4 regions of the Dendrosporobacter quercicolus genome follow, and region 3 is predicted to be linked to each of the others. Evidence: riboswitches for the same ligand, from Rfam matches in the RefSeq annotation. Region 3 holds a riboswitch; each other region holds the start of a gene.

Region 1 (5,213 bases), on a different contig from region 3:
GGCCTGCCTAAAATGCGCATTGAGGAAGCTGCAGCCCGCCGGCAGGCGCATATTGATTCCGGCGAGGAAATGATTGTCGGGGTTAACCGGTACCGGCTGGAGAAAGAAGATCCGCTGGATATCCTGGAAGTTGACAATACCGCGGTACGGCTGTCGCAGATCCAGCGGCTGGAAAAACTGCGGGCAATCCGGAACGAGGATGATGTGAAGTACTGGCTGAATGCCATTACCAAGTCGATGGAAACAGGAGAAGGGAATTTGCTGGAAATTGCTTTGGAAGCGGCCCGCGCCCGCGCCAGCCTTGGCGAAATCTCAGACGCCGTAGAAAAGGTGGCCGGCCGTCATAAAGCGATCATCCGGTCAATTTCCGGGGTGTACAGCAGTGAGTTTGCCGATGAAACCATTATTGCCGAGGTCCGGGAACTGACGGACAAGTTTGAACTGCAGGAAGGGCGCCGTCCGCGGATTATGATTGCCAAAATGGGGCAGGACGGTCATGACCGGGGCGCAAAGGTAATTGCCACAGCCTTTGCCGATATGGGCTTTGACGTGGATATCGGGCCTTTATTCCAGACACCGGAGGAAACCGCCCAGGATGCAGTGGATAATGATGTGCATATTGTCGGTATGAGCTCTCTGGCGGCCGGCCATAAAACGCTGCTGCCGCAGCTGGTGGAAGAACTGAAAAAACGGGGCCGCGACGATATTATGGTGGTAGCCGGCGGCGTTATTCCGGCGCAGGATTACGATTATTTAAGAGAACATGGCGCAGCAGCGATTTTTGGGCCTGGTACGATTATTCCGGTAGCAGCCAAAAGAATTCTAGACGAGCTGTTTGTGCGCATTAACGAGGAATAGACACATGAGCCATAGCACTTACAAACCGGAATGGGCGCCAAAAAAGTCCGACGACGCCTTTGCCTGCCGGGTCATGACCGGAGTGGACGGGGGGCATGATGGTATGCCGGATAGTAAGACAGCGTCAGCTGGAAAGCCTGCGCCAGTAGTCAGAAGGCGCATTTTATCAGTGGATGAGTATGTCCAGGGAGTACTGAGCGGTAACCGGATGATTCTATCCCGGGCGATCACTTTAATTGAGAGTAATGCACCGGCCCATTTTGAAATAGCGCAGCAGGTGCTGAAGGAATTGCTGCCTCATACCGGCAAGTCGGTTCGGGTCGGCATTACCGGCGTGCCGGGGGCAGGCAAAAGTACGTTTATCGAGGCATTGGGCTGCCGGTTGTGCGAGCAGGGCAATAAAGTGGCGGTATTGGCTGTTGATCCGAGCAGTACGGTCACCAAAGGCAGCATTCTGGGCGATAAGACCCGGATGGAGATTCTAGCCAAGCAGCCGCAAGCCTTTATCCGGCCGTCTCCCTCCAGCGGAACGCTGGGCGGCGTTACCCGCAAGAGCCGGGAAACCCTGCTGCTTTGCGAAGCGGCCGGCTTTGATGTTATTTTGGTCGAGACAGTGGGGGTCGGACAGAGCGAAACGACTGTCCGTTCCATGGTGGACTTTTTTCTGCTGATGGTTCTTACCGGGGCCGGCGATGAATTGCAGGGCATGAAAAAGGGCGTTATGGAGCTGGCGGACGCCATTCTGATCAATAAGGCCGATGGAGATAATAAGCAGCGGGCGCTGGTTGCCAGAGCTGATTATGAACGGATTTTGCATTATCTGCGCCCCGCTACCGAAGGCTGGGCAACCCATGCGTATACCTGCTCGTCCTTGACCGGTGAAGGCATTGCGGATATCTGGGATGTTGTAGAGAAATTCAGGCAGGCTACGCAAGGCTCAGGCGTTTTCACCGGCAGACGCCGTAAACAGACCTTATCCTGGGTCTATACGATGGTCGAAGAACATCTGCGGGGCTTGTTCTTTCAAAACCCCAATGTCCTTGCGTTAAAGGCCGGAATTGAAAATCAGGTGGTAGAGGGACGGATTTCCGCGACTATGGCAGTACAGCAGCTTATCCGTGCGTTTGAGCAAGAGGGCGGCCATAGCAAATAACCTGGCTGAACCAAACTTGGCAAAGCGCAGGACAACTGCTGGCGGAATACGATTTGTCCGGATATGACATCAAACTCCAGTGTGCAGCAATGCCCTGGGGTTTTTTGTTTGGCCCGCCAGACGAGGGGGAATTTACAATATTGACAAAATGCAGCAGGTTATGCAATACTTGACATAGCAAAAACTTCATATGTTGGTATAGGTGCCCGTCAGGGCTTAATAGGGAAGACCGGTGAAAAACCGGCGCGGTCCCGCCACTGTAATGGGAAGCAGGTGTAACAGATGCCACTGAGACTTCAGTCTTGGGAAGGCTGCACTATGTGATGATCCAGAGTCAGGAGAACTGCCTATATGTCAATCACCGTTTGACCTGCGAGCGATAGGGAGGGGATTAGGCGTACTGTTTTGTACTACTTCCATCCCGGCGTGAATTCACGTCGGGATTTTTATCTGTACGACGGCATAGTCTTTGCAACAAGGCAATCAATCGTAAGTATAAATTCTAACTTGATTTACAGCAGGCCGGGGGTGTTTTCGCCTCAGCTTACAGCAGATAAGGAGGCAATTGCAGGACAATGAAAAAAGCTATTTTGGTGGTTAGTTTTGGAACTACTTATCTGGATACACTACAATTAAACATTGCGGCTATTGAGGACAAAATCAGGACGCATTTTCCGGATTTTGAAGTCCGGCGGGCGTTTACTTCCCGGATGGTGATTAAAAGGCTGGCGGACCGGGCCGGGCTGCACGTTGATACGGAAGAGCAGGCGCTGGAAAAATTGCTGGCCGAGGGTTACACCGAGGTATATGTTCAGCCGCTGCATGTCGTAGCCGGGGAAGAATACGAAAAGATCAGGCGGCTTGTGGTCAGGTATGCCCATAATAAAACGTTTGCAAAAATAAGGATTGGCCGGCCGCTGCTGTACTATATGGGGCAGGAAGACCAGCCTGATGATTATTTGACGGTGCTGGCGGCTGTCGCCAAGCAACTGCCGCCAGCCGGAGAAGCGGATGCGCTGGTATTTATGGGACATGGCGGAACTCATCCGGCCAATGCCGCTTATGCTGTTTTACAGCTTAAGTTTGCCGAGGCCGGCCTGGAGAGAACTTTTGTGTATACAGTCGAGGGCTTTCCGGCTTTGGAAGGTGTGATTGAAAAGCTTAAAGAACATAAAATCCGCAATGTCCGGCTGGCGCCATTCATGCTGGTAGCGGGCGATCATGCTAAAAATGATATGGCCGGTGAAGACGATGAATCGGCCAAGTCCCGCCTGGCGCAGGCAGGATTTAAGGTGGATGTGCTACTGAAAGGCCTGGGGGAAAATGAGCTCATTCAGGATATTTATCTCCAGCATCTAAGGGACGCCATTTCCGGCAAACACTGCCATAAGCACTAACCGGCCGGCTTAAGGCTGCTTGCAGTTAAGGCCGGTGGGCATCAGGTGAGGTGATCGGGTTGAGTGACGCGGCGGAAGTTACCTTGCATACTTTATCAACCGGCGATAGTGTTGTATGGAACAAAGTTTATGAGACTGTTGCCATTAAATTTAATAAGGCGCGCAAGGTATTAAGCACTTCACAACTGAACGGCGGTTATCGCGAGGATCTACAGGGGGTGCTTCATTATCACCAGGCTTTGGTAGAGAACGGCGATGGTTCCGGGCAAGCTGAAAAATCCAGGGCCTGGCTACGGTCTTTGGCCGCCGCCCTGGCCCTTGATCCCGGCCGGACTGCCGCAATGGGCACCTCCGGGTCAATGGAGAACACCGCCATTGCGGTTAAACAGTTTCAAACGCTTATTGTAACGGCAATGGTCATCGCCGGTATAGAGCCAAGCGCCGTCCGGGCCGGCTCCCTGCCGCGCAACGCTGAACAATGCCGGCGGCAGGCAGGGCCGGTGAACATTATTCTGCTATTGGATGCCGATATGCCGCCGGGAACCGTTGCCAGGGCACTGGTTACCTGCAGCGAGGCCAAAACAGCCGCACTGCAGGAGCTTATGGCCGACAGCGTGTATTCCTGCGGTCTGGCAACCGGGACAGGCGCAGATCAAACCATGGTTTTGGCCAATGCTGTTTCACCCCTGTATCTGGAAACTGCCGGCAAGCATTCCAAGCTGGGAGAGTTAATTGGTCAGGCGGTTAAACAGGCGGTACAGGAGGCCTTGGTTAAACAGGGCGGCATATCGCCGCAAAGCCAGCGCAGCCTTCGCCAAAGATTTCAACGATTTGGCTTTACTGATGAATTTCTCTGGCGGCAATATGCGTCCTGGACCGGCCGGCCGGCCGAAAAAGCCCGCTTTCAAGCGTTGTGGGACCGTCTGGACGGAAACCCGGCATTGCTGGCCTATTCCTCCCTGTATATTCATTTGCTGGACCAGCAGCTGTGGGGACTGCTGCCAGCCGGGCAGGTGCAAGCTGCGGGGCAGGAGCTGATTGCAGCCGTTGCCGCCAGGTGCTGCGTTTGCTGTCCGGTCATCCCAAGCCCCAAGCTGCAGGACTGTCTGCAGGCCTGGTTTGAATTAATATTCGCCTGCCTGGTGCGGCAGCCGCCGCTAAGACCGGAGGAGTAGGACGGATGGGCGGGACGGCGGGATGCCGTTCTGGGTATTTCTGTAAAAAATAAAGCTTTATTATCCTGCAAATTTTTTGTATAATGGAATTGACTAAAATAACCGGTTTATACAGTGATTGATAACATTCTTATTTAAGATTGCTGTTGATTGCCTAAACAGGCTGATGACCTTGAAACCCGCTTGCGATTTAATAACTATGCCGCGCCGCCTTTTGTGTAAACCAAGGAGGAGATTTCATGTTTCAAGACAAAACTTTAACCTGCAGAGAGTGTGGGATTGACTTTCTGTTTACTGCCTCAGAGCAGGAATTCTTTGCCGGTAAAGGCTTTATGAATGATCCGGGCCGGTGTCCCGCCTGCCGGGCGGCGCGCAAGCAAAGGCAGGATACCGGAAGATCAGGCAGCCTTGGCGCTGTGCAGCGGGAAATGTTTGATGCCGTTTGCGCCGATTGCGGCATTGACACGCAGGTTCCGTTTCGCCCCAGCGGCGACCGGCCGGTGTACTGCCGCCAATGCTTTAGCAGACATCATAATCGCTAATTTAAAGCTTCCCTGCCAGCAGGGAAGCTTCTTTGACGGCCGGCCGGTGCTCTGTAAACCCTTAAAATTCCGGGCGGATTGCAGGCAT
Region 2 (5,213 bases), on a different contig from region 3:
CATTGTACAGGCCATACCGGCGCCGGGATTACAGTCATGGTTAAATACCGCCGCCAGATCTGTCCGGTAACCGCCATTCAGCACTGATGTGCTGAGAACCTTGCGGGGCCTGTTAAACAATATTAGAATGCTTTTATAAAACCGGTAAGCCACATCCCCGGTTGATAACGTATAAAGTTTCATCCGCCGCTCCTATCCCGTCGCCATTTTCCCTACAGTCAACTCAGCCGCGCTCATCCCTGCAGCGATTCCTGTCCGTCATTGCCAGTCCAGCTCCGGATACGCCGCTCTGGCTACTTCGCGAACGCCATCGACAATATAATGAGAGGCGCTGCTTTGAAACCGGTCAGGCACCGGAATCAGCCTGTCGTTCTTTACGGCTTTTACCGACTGCAGCCCCGGATCGCTCCGGACTTTTTCCCGGTATTGCCCGATATTGTTCCGGCCCGTAGAATCCCACATTGGCATGATCAACACATCTGGATTCACCTTGATCATTTGTTCCTTGGACATCAGATCAAATTTGCCGAGCCCCGCAATCGCCCCGCCATTTCTAACCCCGGCGTATTTACAGATATCATCAAACAAGCTGCCGGTTCCGCCGGTGGCGCCAAGCAGCGAGAACTGAAGGACGATCAGGCGCTTATCCGGTGCAACCCGGTCAACCTGCTGACGGACAGCGGCCAATTCACTGTCCATACCGGCAATTAACTGTTGTCCGGCTGCTTCTTCCCCTACCACCCTGGACAGTTCCCCGATCATTTGTTTTATTTGCTCAATGGTATTGGGAGCATGATACACATATACCGGCAAACCGGCCTGTCTGAGCGTATCAATCAGCTCCTGCGGCTGCCAGTCAGGCACCAGCAGCAAATCCGGCTGCAAGGCAATGAGCTGCTCCGGGTTAGCCCTCACCTTGGTTGCGATGCTTTGGGCCTGTGCGGTAATATTGGAAATCCCCGGGTCATCGGCCAGGTACGTTAAAGCGGCGATTCTTTCCGGCGCAACCAGATGCACAAGCACCTCATCCGTACCAATCGACAGCGAGGCAATTCTTTGCGGTTTATGCGGCAGTTTAAGAGTCTTTCCCTGGCCATCCTGCACCTCATGAGCAGACTGCGGCATATCGGCCGGCCCGCCCTGGAACCCGCCGCAGCCGCTCAATGCTGCAATCAGCAGGAAAACCAGCGCCGCATACCCCAATCGTTTCAATTAACCTTCCTCCTTTAATTGCAGCGCTTTCTGCTGCTGCCTGACTTTGGCCGACCATTCATCCATATTCTTGTTGATAAACTCATGAACCACATAGCGGGGCTGCACATAATCAATGATCCGGCGCACCTCCGGAGAACTAAACGGCAAATGCTCGTCAATTTTTGCTATATGGGCGAAGATATCAGCCGGTTCCGCTGATTTCACCGCCTGCCGGCAGTTTTCTTTCACATATTGGCCGGACAGGGAGCGGTGCAAATGAAGGCCTTTGATATAATGCCGGTATAAACCCAGTTTTTCCACTGTCTCCAGAATATAATCCACGCCCTCGGCTTCCGTGGTCAGTTCCAGGTTCGTGTTCATCAAATGACCGGTATCCAGCATAATGCCGCAATTGCCGTGTTTTACGCCGTCCAACAGCATTGCCGTCAGCTCCTTATCCTCCAGTGTGAGACCCGGCCACCACAAATTTTCAAACAGCAATTCCAGATCTTTTGGAATATCCTCGGCCAAAACGTTGATCACCTCAACTGTCGCAGCGATCACTTCCCTGGAACTGTAGCAAAACTGCCCGTCAAACAGCTCGGACATCCGGGCGTTACAAACGTGAAACACCACATATTTTGCTCCGGCAGTATAGGCCATACGGATATTGTCCCGGTATACCTGCAGCCATTCCGCCCGGGTCGGGCCGCCGTAAAGGCTGCTGATTTCGGCCTGGCTGCCAAACTGGCGGAGCAGCTCAGCCTGATTCCCATGCCAGAAATCAAGCCAGCTGGGCCAAAATCGCAAATGAACGCCATGAATCCATTCCTGGCGATGAACCCGGGCGTCCCAAGGCCCGCAAAACATCATTTCAACTCCATCCAGGCGATGATGGTGTAAAAAGGCCTGAAGGACATCGGCGCTATGGTGAATCAGCTCCGCCTCTGAACAATGATTCGATAAATTAACGAGTTGCAGCATAGCCAGCCTTCCTTTCCCCAGGGCGTGCTTTCAAACTGCCCTAGTTTATCGTACCGTTCGTTGCCTAAAAGCAAGGGGAACTTTTGTCCATGCTTCAGGAAAGGAACAGGGTTTCATCGATCCAGCATTTCCTGTAATTGAATAAAGCTGTTCCATAACCGTTCGGTTAAATGACGCATGCCGCGCAAACCGGCCAATGGCCGGGGATTCAGGATTTCAAAAAGCCTGTCCCTTTAAAACGGCGAAAAGCATCCCCGGCGGGGATGCTTTTATTATTGAACATAAAAGCCCGGTATCAATCAATATACCGGGGCGAAATAAGCACAGCAGCACAACTGCCGATCATGCGCAAATCCCCTCCCCATCTCTCGCAGGTTGTAACGGTGATTGTCATATAGGCAGTTCTCCTGGCTCAGATTCATCGCTTGCCAAACCTTCCCAAAACCTCAGTTTCAGTGGCATTTTTTGGGGTTGCTCATCATTACAGTGGCGGGACCGCGCCGGCATTGCACCGGACTTCCCTATTAAGCCCAACCGGGCACCTACACCAACATATGCAATTGTTCTACTCACGTGTAGTATTACATTTTGAGCAGCGCTTTGTCAAGTCTAAATTCCGGGGCTGTTGTCCCGCTCAGGCGCTAGTGAATTATATACAGCAAGGCATTGACAACCGCAGCCGCAATCGGACTTCCCCCCTGATTGCCCTGGACGACGATATAGGGGACTCTTCCGTCCGGCATCTGCTGTTCTTTGGCTTCACTGGCCCCAACAAACCCCGCCGGCACGCCAATAATCAGCGCCGGACGTTGCTGGTTTCCTCCATGATTGCCGCGGTCTTTGCCGTCAGAGCAACATCACCCCCTTCTGTCATTCCGTCCCGGCCTTGTTCAGACGAAGCAGAAATTCAGGCGTAGTCATTACCTCAACCTGCGGCAGGGCAATAAGCCGCCGGTACAGCGCAGTGGCCCGGCCGCCGGTGAAATCTCGCCCGTCAATAGCGGTATCTTCAATCACCGTCAGCCTGGCCGCTTGAAAAGCCGCCGCCAGGTTGTCGATATTCTGCTGGCCATAGCAAAGATTGGTCAATACCACCCAGTCGGCGCAGGCAACCTTATGCCGGTTGAGGGCTGCAAGCCGCTCGTCAATCGCCCCGAATGCCGGCCCGGCCAGATAATCGACCTGAAAAGCCTCCGCCGCATCCGTATCGCTGTCTCCCTGATGAAACACGCCGCCGCTTAAACAACAGCCTTTTTCATATAAGGACCGCATAATGCCGCCGGCCGAGCCGCCGCCGCCAATAATATGAACGCTCTGACCCGAACACGGCCCGGCTCCCGCCACATAGGTATGAATATCAAGATGCCCGGTCACCTTATTGGTAAATACGGCCGAGTGCAAACCATAGGCGGTTTCCAGGTTTTGAGCCGTGACCACCTGCCGGGGCGTCCCGTCAGCCACCACCCTGCCCTGGGCCAGCAAAATCAGACGGGAGCAAAATTTAGCGGCTAATTTTATGTCGTGCGCCACCAACAGGGCAGTTTTACCCTGCCGGCAGATTGTCTGGCAATGCCGGAAAATTTCCTCTTGGTAAACCAGGTCAAGACTGGCGGTTGGTTCATCTAAAAAAATCAACGGCGTCTCCTGGGCCAGCACCTTCGCCAGGAAAATACGCTGCCGTTCCCCGCCGGAAACTTTATCCACCGGTTTTCCGGCCAGATGCCGTACGCCGGTGAACTCCATGTATTTGCCGGCAATTTGGTAATCTTCCTCCCGTTCGTTCTCCCACCACTGCAGGTAAGGGTAACGTCCGGCCAGAACAACTTCCAGTGCGGTAAAACCAAAAGTCACATTCACGTCCTGCTGCAGATAAGCGATCAGCCGGGCTAACTGCTTGTCCCTCAAACTGCTGACAGGACATTCATTGACTTTAACCGCTCCCGCCGCCACCGGCCATAAGCCGCGCAAACTGCGCAGCAAAGTGCTTTTTCCGGCGCCGTTCGGGCCAATAATACCAACAAATTCCCCGGGGCTGACGGTGAAACTGATATCCTGCAGAATATTCCGGTCCCCCAGCCGGACCGAAATATGCTCCGCCGCCAGTACCGGTTGACGGTCCGCCTGCATCAGCCCGCCCCCCTTTGGCTGCGTCTCAGCAAATATAAAAAGTACGGCGCACCTAAAAGAGAGGTTATAATTCCCGCCCCGATTTCAGTCGGGGGAATAAGCAGCCGTCCAAGGGTATCACAGACCAGCAGAAACAGCCCGCCGCAAAGCGCGCAGGCCGGCAGCAAAATTCGATGCTCCGGGCCAATTACCAGCCTTAGCATATGGGGAATTACCAAACCGATAAAGGCGATAATGCCGCTGACGCAAACAGCAGTTGCCGTGGTTACGGCGGAAACAAATAACAGCAGCAAGCGCAACGCCAGAACCGGTAGCCCGACCGCCCTGGCTTCCTGCTCACCCAAAACCAGAACATTTAGCTGCCTGGCCAGAAAACATAAAATAGCAATCCCGCCCAAAATTGGTCCGGCAGCCAGAAAAACATGCTCCCAGCGCCGGTAATCCAGTCCGCCCACCATCCAGAATAAAAATTCACGCAGCCGGTATTCATTGATAAAGGTTAAAATACCGGAAGTTAGCGCGCCAAACAGCATGCTGACCGCTACACCGGATAGGAGCAGCGTGGTTACCGGTATTTTGCCCTTTTGCAGCGCCAGCCCCACCGTAATGCTCAGCGCCAGCAGTGAGCCAAGCAAAGCAAACAACGGCAGGTAATAGATGCCGTTTGCCCCGATTCCCAAAGCAATAGCAATCACCGCCCCGAATGCTGCGCCGCTCGACACGCCGATAATGCCCGGATCAGCCAGGGAATTGCCGAAGACCCCCTGCATGACCGCCCCTGATACGCCTAATCCTGCGCCCACCAGCAAACCAACCAGAATGCGCGGCAGGCGGATATGCCAGATAACCGCCGTCTGCTCCGGCGTCAGGACCATCTGCTGTCCCCCCGGCAGGCCCAGCTGCTGGCC
Region 3 (5,213 bases):
CAGAAGATGTCTGTAGAGACCTCTAAGGTGCAATCCACAGGCAAAAACTTATTTATCACCGGTTTTTTAACCTCTGCATTAAACCCGAAGACTACACTTTTTTTTCTCAGCTTTTTGCCTCAATTTATTGATAACAAAAGCACCTATGCTCATTATCAGATGCTTTTGTTTGGGGTAGTGTTTGTTATTGTGGGGTTTATCGTATTGAATATCTACGCTGTAGCGTCAGCGAAACTACGTTCTTGGATGGAGAGAAATGGAAAAATTCAGGAATATTTTAATTGGGTAACCGGGTTAATCTTTGTCGGTTTGGGATTGCGTCTTGCATTTTCGGAACGGAAATAGCACGCCTTACCATAGGCCTGCAGTTATTAAAGAAAGGGGCCCCGGCAGGGCGCTCCGGCCGGACCGGCCGCCGGGAACGAAAAACCAAGCACGCAGCCCGGAGAACGGCGGCGACCAAACCGCTCCACCGGGTCACCTGCGGCCACTCGCCTGGTCAAGTTTCTGGTTAACCTAATAATACGAAGCGGCCGGGCAAGTCAATAAGTTAATAAGGTAAGATTGTTGATGGGGCCGTCGCAGTAAGGAAGCCTAACATTTTTCATGGGCGCTTAAAACTTATGCAACAGTTGCACCAGGTCTGCTAATAAGCCGGTGAAGTAACACAGTAAGAATTTACTCAGCCTTTTACTTAGCAATCAATCTTGCTGCCCAGTTGAATAACAGCGCCGAAAAACGGTCGAAATCGGTTGGCGTTAAATCCGCTTGTTGTTTAAGCAAGATGCCTGTCTGCACAATTTGCCGTTCTTGCGGCCTCAGCACAGGGATAATGTCGGCCTTTTGCTTTATATAGTCTCCTGATTGACTGTAGTAAACGGCCTGTACGGTGAAAGTAGCAAGTTAATACTTGCTGTTGCCTAAGCTCAAAAAGCAAAGCCTGCGCTTTCCGGCCGCTCCACCGCGGGCTTGCCGGATACATGGCAAGCAGGTGTATTTGTTTGAGGAAGAAGGCAAGTGGTTTACAGAGTGAATTGTCCCGGTTGGCATTTTTGCTGACCGGCTTTATTTTTCCACTTACAAAATATGACATTGTTTGTTATGTAATCGGTATAGAATCGAATTAAAACGAATTATGGGAGGAAATGTTGTGAAAATAAGAAAATCAATTGCCTTGTCCTTAATGTTGTTATATTCGATGGGGATGGTTGCTGGCTGCGGAACGAAGGAAACGCCGGCCGCCGTTGCGGAAAAGTACCCGGATAAGCCAATTACGTTGATTGTTCCCTATGCAGCGGGTGGCGCCAATGACATAATGGCTCGGGCAATGCAAAAAGTGGTCCATAAACATTTTGGCCAAAATATCATTATAAAAAATGTGCCCGGCGCCGGCGGGATTTTGGGTTGGAATGAGTTAGTGGAATCAGAAGATGATGGCTATACATTGGGGACAGTGGATACAAGTACATTATTGCAGTCGCTATATGGAGCAACCCCGTATCACTACCCTTCAGCTTTGGATCCACTAGTGCAAATTCTGGAGATGCCGGTTGTTGCGGCTGTTCGCTCCGATTGCCCCTGGAACAGCCTTGCCGAGTTAGTGGATTACGCTAAGCAGAATCCCCACGCTGTTAAATTCGGACATAGCGGGTTAGGCAACGGGACGCATCTTGTCGGAGAAATGGTCGCGCAAAATGCCGGAATTATCTTGGATCAAGTACCTTTTAAAGGTACCTCGGAATCATTGGCCGCGATATTGGGGGGACATGTCCAGGTAATGTTTGCTGCTACTCCTGCCATTCAGGAACATTTGAAAAGCGGTGCAGTAAAAATAATTGGTATTGCCGTAACAAAGCGAATGAGCGACCCGCGTTACGACAACATTCCTACTTTTCAAGAACAGGGCGTAGATGTGGTATTTAGCTTCTTTATTGGCATTGGCGCTCATAAAGGTATGCCGGAGGAAATAAAAGCTAAATTGGTCAGCAGTCTTGATAAAACCGTGAATGACCCCGAGTACATAGAAAATATGAGAACGCTAGGCATAGAAGTCAACTATTTAAACCACGAGGACTTTTTTCAAAGATGGCTTAAAGAAACAAGAAGACTTACGAAAGTAGTCGAAGAATCCGGCATTGCTGAAAAAATAGCGGCGCAGAAAAAGTAAGGTGAAACACATAAATTCCTCCGTAATGTGACCAAACATTTTATTGTGTAAATATATCGGAGATTAGAAAGGCGGCACATCTTTCCGATGAAGGCCCGGTTCAGAGGTAGGCAATGTCTTTAGGCAGGTGGGTCCGCGTCTGGTTCGGTGCGGCTGCGCTAGTATTTCCGAAAAAAGCACGCTCAGCAATGTCCTTGCAGGCATCCGGAATGGAGTTTGCCTTTCCTCCTGTCTCATGGAAGGGCTGCAGGGATTAGGCGACTCCCAACAGCAGCGTAAACGATGTAAGTCAATAAAAGAGTTTGACACATTATTACAAAAAATGCTATTATGAAGCAAACATGGCAAAGCTAAATCAGGGACAACTACATAGTGTTGAGACAGGTGCCCGTCAGGGCTTAATAGGGAAGACCGGTGTAGAGCCGGCGCGGTCCCGCCACTGTAACAGGGAGCAAGGCCAAAGGATGCCACTGAGACCCCGCGTCTTGGGAAGGTTTGGTCAAGCGATGAGCTGGAGCCAGGAGAACTGCCTGTCTGTCAATCACCGTTTTTTACCCACGGCGATGGGGAGGCGATTAGAGTACTGAAAACATTGTACTGTTCTTCCCGGCGGATTCAACGCCGGGATTTTTATTGAGTATAATTTATTGCTTGCGATATCTCCTGCTTCTGGGCAGGGGATTTCTGTTTATTGGATCCAAACGCCGCCGCTCAGCTTTGACAGCCATGATCGTTATTTTCAGTAAAGCAGAATCATTATATTTTTTGAGGTGATCATTGATGAAGCGAATTCCCATCATGAAAGGACAGCTGCTGGCCGCCGCGATTGTATGCGCTGTTGCCGCAGGCTTTACGCCTGCCGCCGCTTATGCACAAGAAACAGCGGAAACGCCAGCCCCGGCCGGAGGGCAAAAAATTTCCGAATATACCATGGACAAAGTAGTGGTCGAAGGCAAACAGGACAGGCCGGACAGCCCGGGGGCCCTGGCCGACGGTTTTGCGCTCAACAGCGGCGGTGTAGGGTTTCTAGGTGAAAAAGCGGTGCTGGAGACGCCGTTTACGCAAACCACTTTGAGCAATAAGACAGTAGAAACCTTCGGCGCTCCCGGCCTGCCGCTTGACAGCATTTTGACCAACAGCCCTTCGGTCCAGGCAGCGGGCAGTGTACTGCATAACGACTTTACCTTCCGCGGTTTTCGCGCCAACGGCACCAGTTCATATGTCAACGGCATTCCCGGCATGTTTACCCAATTCAATGCCCCTACCTTTATGATCGACCGGATTGACCTTATTTCAGGCCCGAACGGCGGCATCAGCGGTACGGGCTCACACTATGAATCCAATGCCGCCGGCGGACTGATCAATTTTGTTGCCAAGAAAGCGCCGGAAGAGGCGCTGACGCGCTATACGCAAACCTTTTCCGGCTACGGCTCGTTTGGCGAGTATCTGGACATCGCCCGGCGCTTCGGCCAAGATAACGCCTGGGGCGTTCGGATCAATACCGAGCTGGTGAACGGCGAAACCTCAATCCACGGTGAAAATATTAAGGCCCGGGGGATTTTTGCCAATATCGATCACCGGGATGAAAAAAGCGCCACCAATATACTAACAGGCTACCGCTATATTGAGGTTGAAGGCGGAATGCGGTGGTTTAAATTAGGTTCTGCCGTCACCAAGCTGCCCAAAGCACCGGAATCAAGCGCCGATTACGGGTTTGATGGGATGGTGAAGGCGTCGCGCGGCTGGATTCTGGCCTTGAACCATGAACAAAAAATAAGTGAGGACTGGAAGGCTTTCTTTAATGGCGGTTTGAACCGCAATAATCTGACCAAAAACGTGAGCGGCGTAAACAGCGCCTTTACGATTAAAAATAACGCCGGCGATTATGACTTATATGTCAATAACGGCGGTACGCCTATGAACACCTATTATGCTCAACTGGGCGCGCAGGGCCGGATTATCGGCGGTGAAGTGCAGCACACCCTGACTCTGGCCCTGGACCATTCCTGGCGCAACCGGAAGTCAGCAACCGGTTATGTCAATAAAACAATCGGCGCCGGCAATATTTATACCGGTTTTGTACAGGAGCGCCTGCCGAACGGGGATTACAGCACCGGCTTGGCGGAAAAGCAAAAACTCTGGGGCTGGTCGGTGGTGGACCAGATTGACTATCAAAAATGGCAGTTCTTAGTAGGCGTGCACAAGCATTTCGCCACTGTGGATTCTTATACCCCGGCCACCGGAAAACGAACCGCCAGCGTGGACAGCGACGCCTTTAGCCCCACCTATGGGGTTGTGTACAAAGCGGCGGACAATCTTTCCGTGTATGCCAGCCACTCGGAGAGCTTTGATAAAGGTACCGTCGTAAGCAACACCTACGTGAATTCCGGCGAGATTTTAGCGCCGGCCAAGACCAAGCAAAACGAAATCGGGATAAAGCATGAGCATGCCGGCATTCTTACGGCCCTCAGCTTCTTCGACATTTCGCAGGCCAACAACATTGAAGTCGCCCTGGCCGGCGACAACAGCAAGAAATATCTGATTCAAGACGGCAAAGACCGGCATAAAGGCGTTGAGCTGTCCGCCAGCGGCAGCCTGAGCGATAAATGGAATGTCATGGGCGGCTTTATGCTGCTTGATGCCAGCCGGGAAAAAACCAAAGGCGGCCAATATGACGGCTATGATGTCAGCGGCCGGGCCAGATGGAACGGCATTATCGCTCTGGAATATCAGGCCGATGAGAAGCTGGGCCTTGTCGGGCGGGCCAGGTATACCGGCAAATCAACCATCAATGATGAGAAAATTGCCGTTCCCGGTTATACGACCTTTGATCTGGGCCTGAATTATAAGACCGTGCTTGCGCGTACTCCGGCGGTATTCAGCCTGATGTGCTACAATCTGACCAATAAGGATTATTGGATGGCGTCCCGCGGCGATCAGCTTTATGTGTCAAGGCCGCGCACTGTTGTGTTGTCCGCCCGGTTTGACCTGTAAGGAGCGGTGTGAAATGCAGGAGAATTTATTTGCCAGGGGGCGGTGCCACAGC
Region 4 (5,213 bases), on a different contig from region 3:
CCTCGTCTAAATTAAACTCCGCCGCCTCGCTGGCAAAACTACAGGCTGGTTGACCCAATATTCCTACAACCAGTCCCAGTAAAAATTTTTTCTTCACGTTTAAATTCATCGTCTCTCTCCCTCTGTCACAATACAAAAAATGCTTACCTGCCTGTTACGTCATTCCTGAAAATAAACCCGGTATGTGATCAGCGCATAAAAAAACCTCCCTGTATTAAGGGGAGGTTTGTACACATTGATTTTCGCATAAATAAATCCCGGCGTAAATTTACGCCGGGACGAAATAAGCACAATAAAACTGCACAAATCCCCTCCCCATCGCTCGCGGGTCAAACGGTGATTGCTATACAGGCAGTTCTCCTGGCTCTAGTTCATTGCTCATCCGCACCTTCCCAAGACCCATGGCCTCAGTGGCATATCCGGACTAGCTCCCTATTACAGTGGCGGGACCGCGCCGGCCTTTAACCGGTCTTCCCTATTAAGCCCTCTGCGGGCACCTATACCAAATATAAAATTTTCACTTTATATGAGAATTATGGCATAATAAGGCTGATTTTGCAATATCTATGGCGGAATTTGTCCTCTGCAAACCGCAATTCAAGCTTGCTTTACAGTCCCATTCCCAGCATTACCAGGATAATAACCGGAATAACCATAACCAAAATAGCATTAAGCGATAAGCGAAAATACCAGTGAATCCCGATAATCACAGCGCAGGAAAACAGGGCCAGCAGCTCGGAAGCCACTACAATGCTGCCTGTCAGAATGTATTGATAATAAACATAAACTGTCATGATTGCCGCAACCACCGCTATAACCGATAAATCCGGCCAGTGCTTTATATTCCAGTCAGCTACCCGTAAAAAAATAAAAATGCTTGCCAAACTGATCAAATGAACCACGGCTTCTCTTAACAGCCAGGCCAATTCATTCACACTAAACATAATATCTCCTTTAAGTTAGGGTTCAACCTTATCATTTCTAATCATAATAAAAAGCATTCGCTGCGAATGCTTTTTGGCATAACGTAAAAATCCGGCGTTTTTAAACACGCCGAATCGAAATAAGCATATATTAAAACTATGCAAATCCCCTTCCCATCGCTCGCAGGTCAAACGGTGACTGATGTATAGGCAGTTCTCCCGGCTATGGATCATTGCTCATCCAAACCTTCCCAAGCTAAATCTCAGTGGCATTCTCTTGGACTGCTCTGCCATTACCGTGGCGGGACCGCGCGCCGGCCCTTCGCCGTTTTTCCCTATTAAGCCCTCTGCGGGCGCCTATACCGAAATTTAATTTGTTGTTACGGGTTAATCTTATCCAACAAGGTTTCATTTGTCAAGTGCATCTTGCAGTATTCCAAAAAAGGACACTGTCCCTGTCTACGATACTCCTTAACTAAGAATGCAGCAACTTTTTGAATCGATAAAACAAAAACCCCGACCGGATGACATAATCAATCAGATTTACCAGCCAGGCGCCGGCAATCCCCAGCTCAAAGATAAAGCAAAGCACATATATGCCAATAACGCGAATTAGCCAAATACCGGAAATCGTACTGTACATCGGACTCTTGGTATCGCCGGCGCCCTGCAGCGCGCCGGCGATTACCAGGCTGACTGCAATAAACGGCTGGGCAAAGGCGTCAATTCTCAGTCCGATGGTCACCATGTCAATGACATTTTGATCGTTGGTAAACCAGGCGCCGGCCATGGCCGCAAAAATAAAATAAATAACCCCGATCACTCCCATAAAGACAGCGGCAAGCCCCATGATGACAATGCCATAGCGGTAGGCATCCTGCTTGCGGTCAGCGCCAACATGGTTGCCGACAATCGTTGTCGCCGCAACCGCCAGACCGTATCCCGGCATAAATGAGAACTGAGAAATATTTCCGCCAAAAATAAAGGAGGAGTAGGCATCTGTTCCCAGCCGGACAATGAGTCCGGCATAAAACAGCTGCCCTAACCGCATAATCAAACGTTCGGCAACTGCCGGGCCGGATATCTGCAGCAACGGCCGGGTAAATTGACCAGCCCAGCCCTGAGCTAAGGAAAAAGCCACCTTGGATTTTTGAATATAAGCATAAAGCGCCGCAACACCAGCCAGCCGTGAAATCGTTGTGGCCCAGGCAGCGCCGGCAATTCCCCAGCCCTCCCATTCCCCGCTTCCAAAGATCAGCAGATAGGCCAGCGCAATATGCAGCAAATTAACCCACACGCCAACCTTCATTGGGGATGTCGTATCACTGGCGCTGCGCAGAATATTGCCAAATATCGTCATCAGGGAAATAAGCACCGATGGTATTGCGACAATCTGAAAATACGTTACCCCCGCGGCCATCACATCAGGCTCGGTCCCCATATAGCGCAGCAACGGTTCAGCAAACAATAAGGTGACCACGCCGGCGAACAAGCCTAAAAAAATCGCCAGCCAGGTTGACTGCCTGGCAATAGCGCTGGCCCTGACAATATCCCCCGCCCCGATACAGCGGGCAATGAGCGAAGACGCCCCGATTCCCATCGCCATAAATACTGCAATATAAATAGCTACAATAGCGTTTGTTACGCCAACGGCGGCAACTTCGTGCAAGCCGATTTTCGCGACAAAGAGCGTATCAACAAAGCCGACGACCGTCAGCAGAAAGTTTTCAATTACGGTTGGAACAGCCAGCGCCAATACCACTCTGACTTTCTCTCTCCATGTAGTTCCGGCACCCGCTTCAGGCATGTGCAAATCTCCTGTCAGTTGATCCTCGTTATTTTTCCATCAATTACCGCCATTTCATTATATCCCCCCTCGGGGGATATTTCAAGCAGAAATTAATTGCTTAAGCTTCAAATAACGACAGACATAAACCATTCAGTTATTGACCCATTTCACCGGAATGGCTGCTACGGCCGGCCGGACAGCCGCCAAACGGTATTACTGAAGCCAGCAATTGCCTGGCGTAGTCATTTTTCGCCTCAAATAACCGCGAGCTGGCAAGTTCTTCGACAATCATACCCTGATAAAGAAACAATACACGATTACATAAATTGGTAATTGTCTGCAGGTCATGGGCAATAAACAAATAGGTAAGATTCAGCTCAGCCTTTAACCCCTTAAGCAATTCCAGTATCTGCGCCTGCACAGATACATCCAGAGAGCTTAAGGCCTCATCCAGCACCAGGAAACGCGGCCGGGTGGAAATGGCGCGGGCCAGGCAGACCCGCTGCAATTGGCCGCCGCTAAGTTCGTGAGGATACCGGCCCAGCAGCGCGGCCGGCAAGCCGACCTTATCCAGCAGCGCCGTAACTACGGCCCTCGCAGGCTTATTCAGCATAACCAGCGGCTCAGCAATGATTTCCTCCACCGTAAACCGGGGATTGGCTGAAGTGGTATAATCCTGGAAAACCACACTCATTTGACCGGGATGGCTGCTGCGCCAACTGCGAACGCCTTGGTTTTCAATGGTGATTTCGCCGCTGTCGGGCTGCTCCAGACCAAGAACCAAACGGCTCAATGTACTTTTGCCGCTGCCACTTTCTCCAATCAGGCCGACACACTCTCCCGGCCTGATTGTAAAAGAAATGCCTTGCAGGATTATTTGCCGTTTACGTCCCCAGCCGATCCCGGGCCTGGCATAACTCTTTACGATGTTTTTTACAGTCAGCATGATATTTTGCACCTCCGGATCATTGCATCCCGGAAAGGTTTGGTCAGTGCAATCCGGGTATCAACCAGGTAGCGGGTATATTCATGCTGCGGGTTGTAAAAAACCTGCGCCGCAGCCCCGTATTCCACCCTCTCGCCATTTTGCATGACCAGCACCTGCTGGGCCAGCTTCTCCACAACACCCAGGTCATGAGAAACAAAAATAATTGCCGTCCCGGTAACCGCCTGCAATCGCCGGAACTCATCAACCACTTCCCGCTGATTGATAGAATCCAGCGCAGTTGTCGGTTCGTCGGCAATGACAATATCCGGTCTAACTGCCAGCGCCAGGGCAATCATGCAGCGCTGCAGCATCCCGCCGGATAGTTGGTGAGGATATTTCTGCATTACACCGGCAGGGTCACGGATACACATTTTCTCCAGCGCTTCTAACGCAGCAGACTGAGCCTGCCGTCTATCCCAGGACAGTGTTTCCCGCAAGGTTTCAATCAGTTGATCACCCATTGTATATAACGGGTCAAACGCCGTCATGGCATCCTGCAGAATCATACAGATGCGCTTCGCGCGAATTTGACGCAGTTTCTCAGCCGGTGCGGCCAATAGGCTGCTTCCGGCAAACCGGACATCTCCCGTAGTCTCCAGCCAGGGATTGGTCAAACCAATCAAGGCCTTGCAAGTAACCGACTTCCCGCTGCCGCTTTCACCGACAATTCCCAGGCAAGTATTGGCCTGCAAAGCGAAATCAACATTGTTCACCAGCACCTCACCGTTGCGCAGATCACGCACCGTCAGCCCTCGCACATTCAATAAGCTCATTTGTTCACCGCCTTATGCCGGTTATATTTAGGGTCCAGGGCATCGCGAATACTGTCGCCAAGAAAACTAAACGCCGAAACCACCAATAGAATAGCCAGACCGGGAGCCAGCATTTGCTGCGGATGGGTGATCATGACATTTTTAGCTTCATTGAGCATCATTCCCCACTCCGGCATGGGCGCCTGTACACCCAGCCCCAAAAAGGACAGCGCCGAAATACTTAGAATTACCCAGCCGGTATCCAGTGTGGCCAGAACAACAATATCACTAAGCACGCCGGGCAGTAAGTGCTTGCGCATGATATGGCCCGTACTGCAGCCTGCAACTTTGGCAAAACGGAGGTAATTTCTATCCGTATACTGAATAACCAGCGAACGGATCATCCGGGTATACCAGGCCCATTTTGCGGCAATATTGGCAATGACCACATTGGTCAGGCCCGGTCCCAGCATGCCCACAATCGCCAGAATCATTACCTCGCTGGGAAAAGACAGTAAAACATCACATAGCCGCATAATGCCTTCATCAATCCGTCCGCGGAAAAACCCGGCGGTCAGTCCCAGCAAAGTTCCGATCAACAGGGTGGCAGCCATGGTCACCAGAGATAATCCAACCGTAGTACGGATTCCATACAATAGCCGGGAAAGCACGCAGCGCCCTAATTGATCCGCACCAAACGGATAGTCCGGGCTGACGCCGGCATATTTAACCGCAAGATTGGGAGCAAGGGGATCATGCGG

Evidence for each region. A riboswitch is a leader RNA that binds a small molecule or an ion and turns the genes downstream of it on or off. The one in region 3 is predicted to bind cobalamin.
Region 1: another riboswitch for cobalamin. It lies ahead of BLR06_RS07565 (sirohydrochlorin cobaltochelatase); the one in region 3 lies ahead of BLR06_RS18820 (TonB-dependent receptor).
Region 2: another riboswitch for cobalamin. It lies ahead of BLR06_RS07715 (sugar phosphate isomerase/epimerase family protein); the one in region 3 lies ahead of BLR06_RS18820 (TonB-dependent receptor).
Region 4: another riboswitch for cobalamin. It lies ahead of BLR06_RS07690 (hypothetical protein); the one in region 3 lies ahead of BLR06_RS18820 (TonB-dependent receptor).

What each region holds. Positions count from the first base shown of each region.
Region 1 covers NZ_FNHB01000002.1:321,986-327,198, forward strand. Annotated here, with positions in the region: gene scpA (methylmalonyl-CoA mutase) at 1-858, shown strand, start outside; gene meaB (methylmalonyl Co-A mutase-associated GTPase MeaB) at 863-2,011, shown strand; cobalamin riboswitch at 2,195-2,376, shown strand; gene BLR06_RS07565 (sirohydrochlorin cobaltochelatase) at 2,587-3,408, shown strand; gene BLR06_RS07570 (adenosylcobinamide amidohydrolase) at 3,468-4,583, shown strand; gene BLR06_RS07575 (zinc-ribbon domain containing protein) at 4,823-5,125, shown strand.
Region 2 covers NZ_FNHB01000002.1:355,396-360,608, reverse strand. Annotated here, with positions in the region: gene BLR06_RS07725 (adenosylcobinamide amidohydrolase) at 1-183, opposite strand, end outside; gene BLR06_RS07720 (ABC transporter substrate-binding protein) at 259-1,212, opposite strand; gene BLR06_RS07715 (sugar phosphate isomerase/epimerase family protein) at 1,213-2,178, opposite strand; cobalamin riboswitch at 2,559-2,739, opposite strand; partial or broken gene BLR06_RS19215 (precorrin-8X methylmutase) at 2,820-2,987, opposite strand; gene BLR06_RS07705 (ABC transporter ATP-binding protein) at 3,049-4,305, opposite strand; gene BLR06_RS07700 (FecCD family ABC transporter permease) at 4,305-5,213, opposite strand, start outside.
Region 3 covers NZ_FNHB01000020.1:3,172-8,384, forward strand. Annotated here, with positions in the region: gene BLR06_RS18810 (LysE family translocator) at 1-345, shown strand, start outside; gene BLR06_RS18815 (Bug family tripartite tricarboxylate transporter substrate binding protein) at 1,151-2,167, shown strand; cobalamin riboswitch at 2,533-2,715, shown strand; gene BLR06_RS18820 (TonB-dependent receptor) at 2,948-5,161, shown strand; gene BLR06_RS18825 (ABC transporter substrate-binding protein) at 5,175-5,213, shown strand, end outside.
Region 4 covers NZ_FNHB01000002.1:348,040-353,252, reverse strand. Annotated here, with positions in the region: gene BLR06_RS07695 (TonB-dependent receptor plug domain-containing protein) at 1-109, opposite strand, end outside; cobalamin riboswitch at 334-516, opposite strand; gene BLR06_RS07690 (hypothetical protein) at 609-944, opposite strand; cobalamin riboswitch at 1,116-1,299, opposite strand; gene BLR06_RS07685 (MATE family efflux transporter) at 1,399-2,730, opposite strand; gene BLR06_RS07680 (ABC transporter ATP-binding protein) at 2,867-3,658, opposite strand; gene BLR06_RS07675 (ABC transporter ATP-binding protein) at 3,652-4,473, opposite strand; gene opp1C (nickel/cobalt ABC transporter permease) at 4,470-5,213, opposite strand, start outside.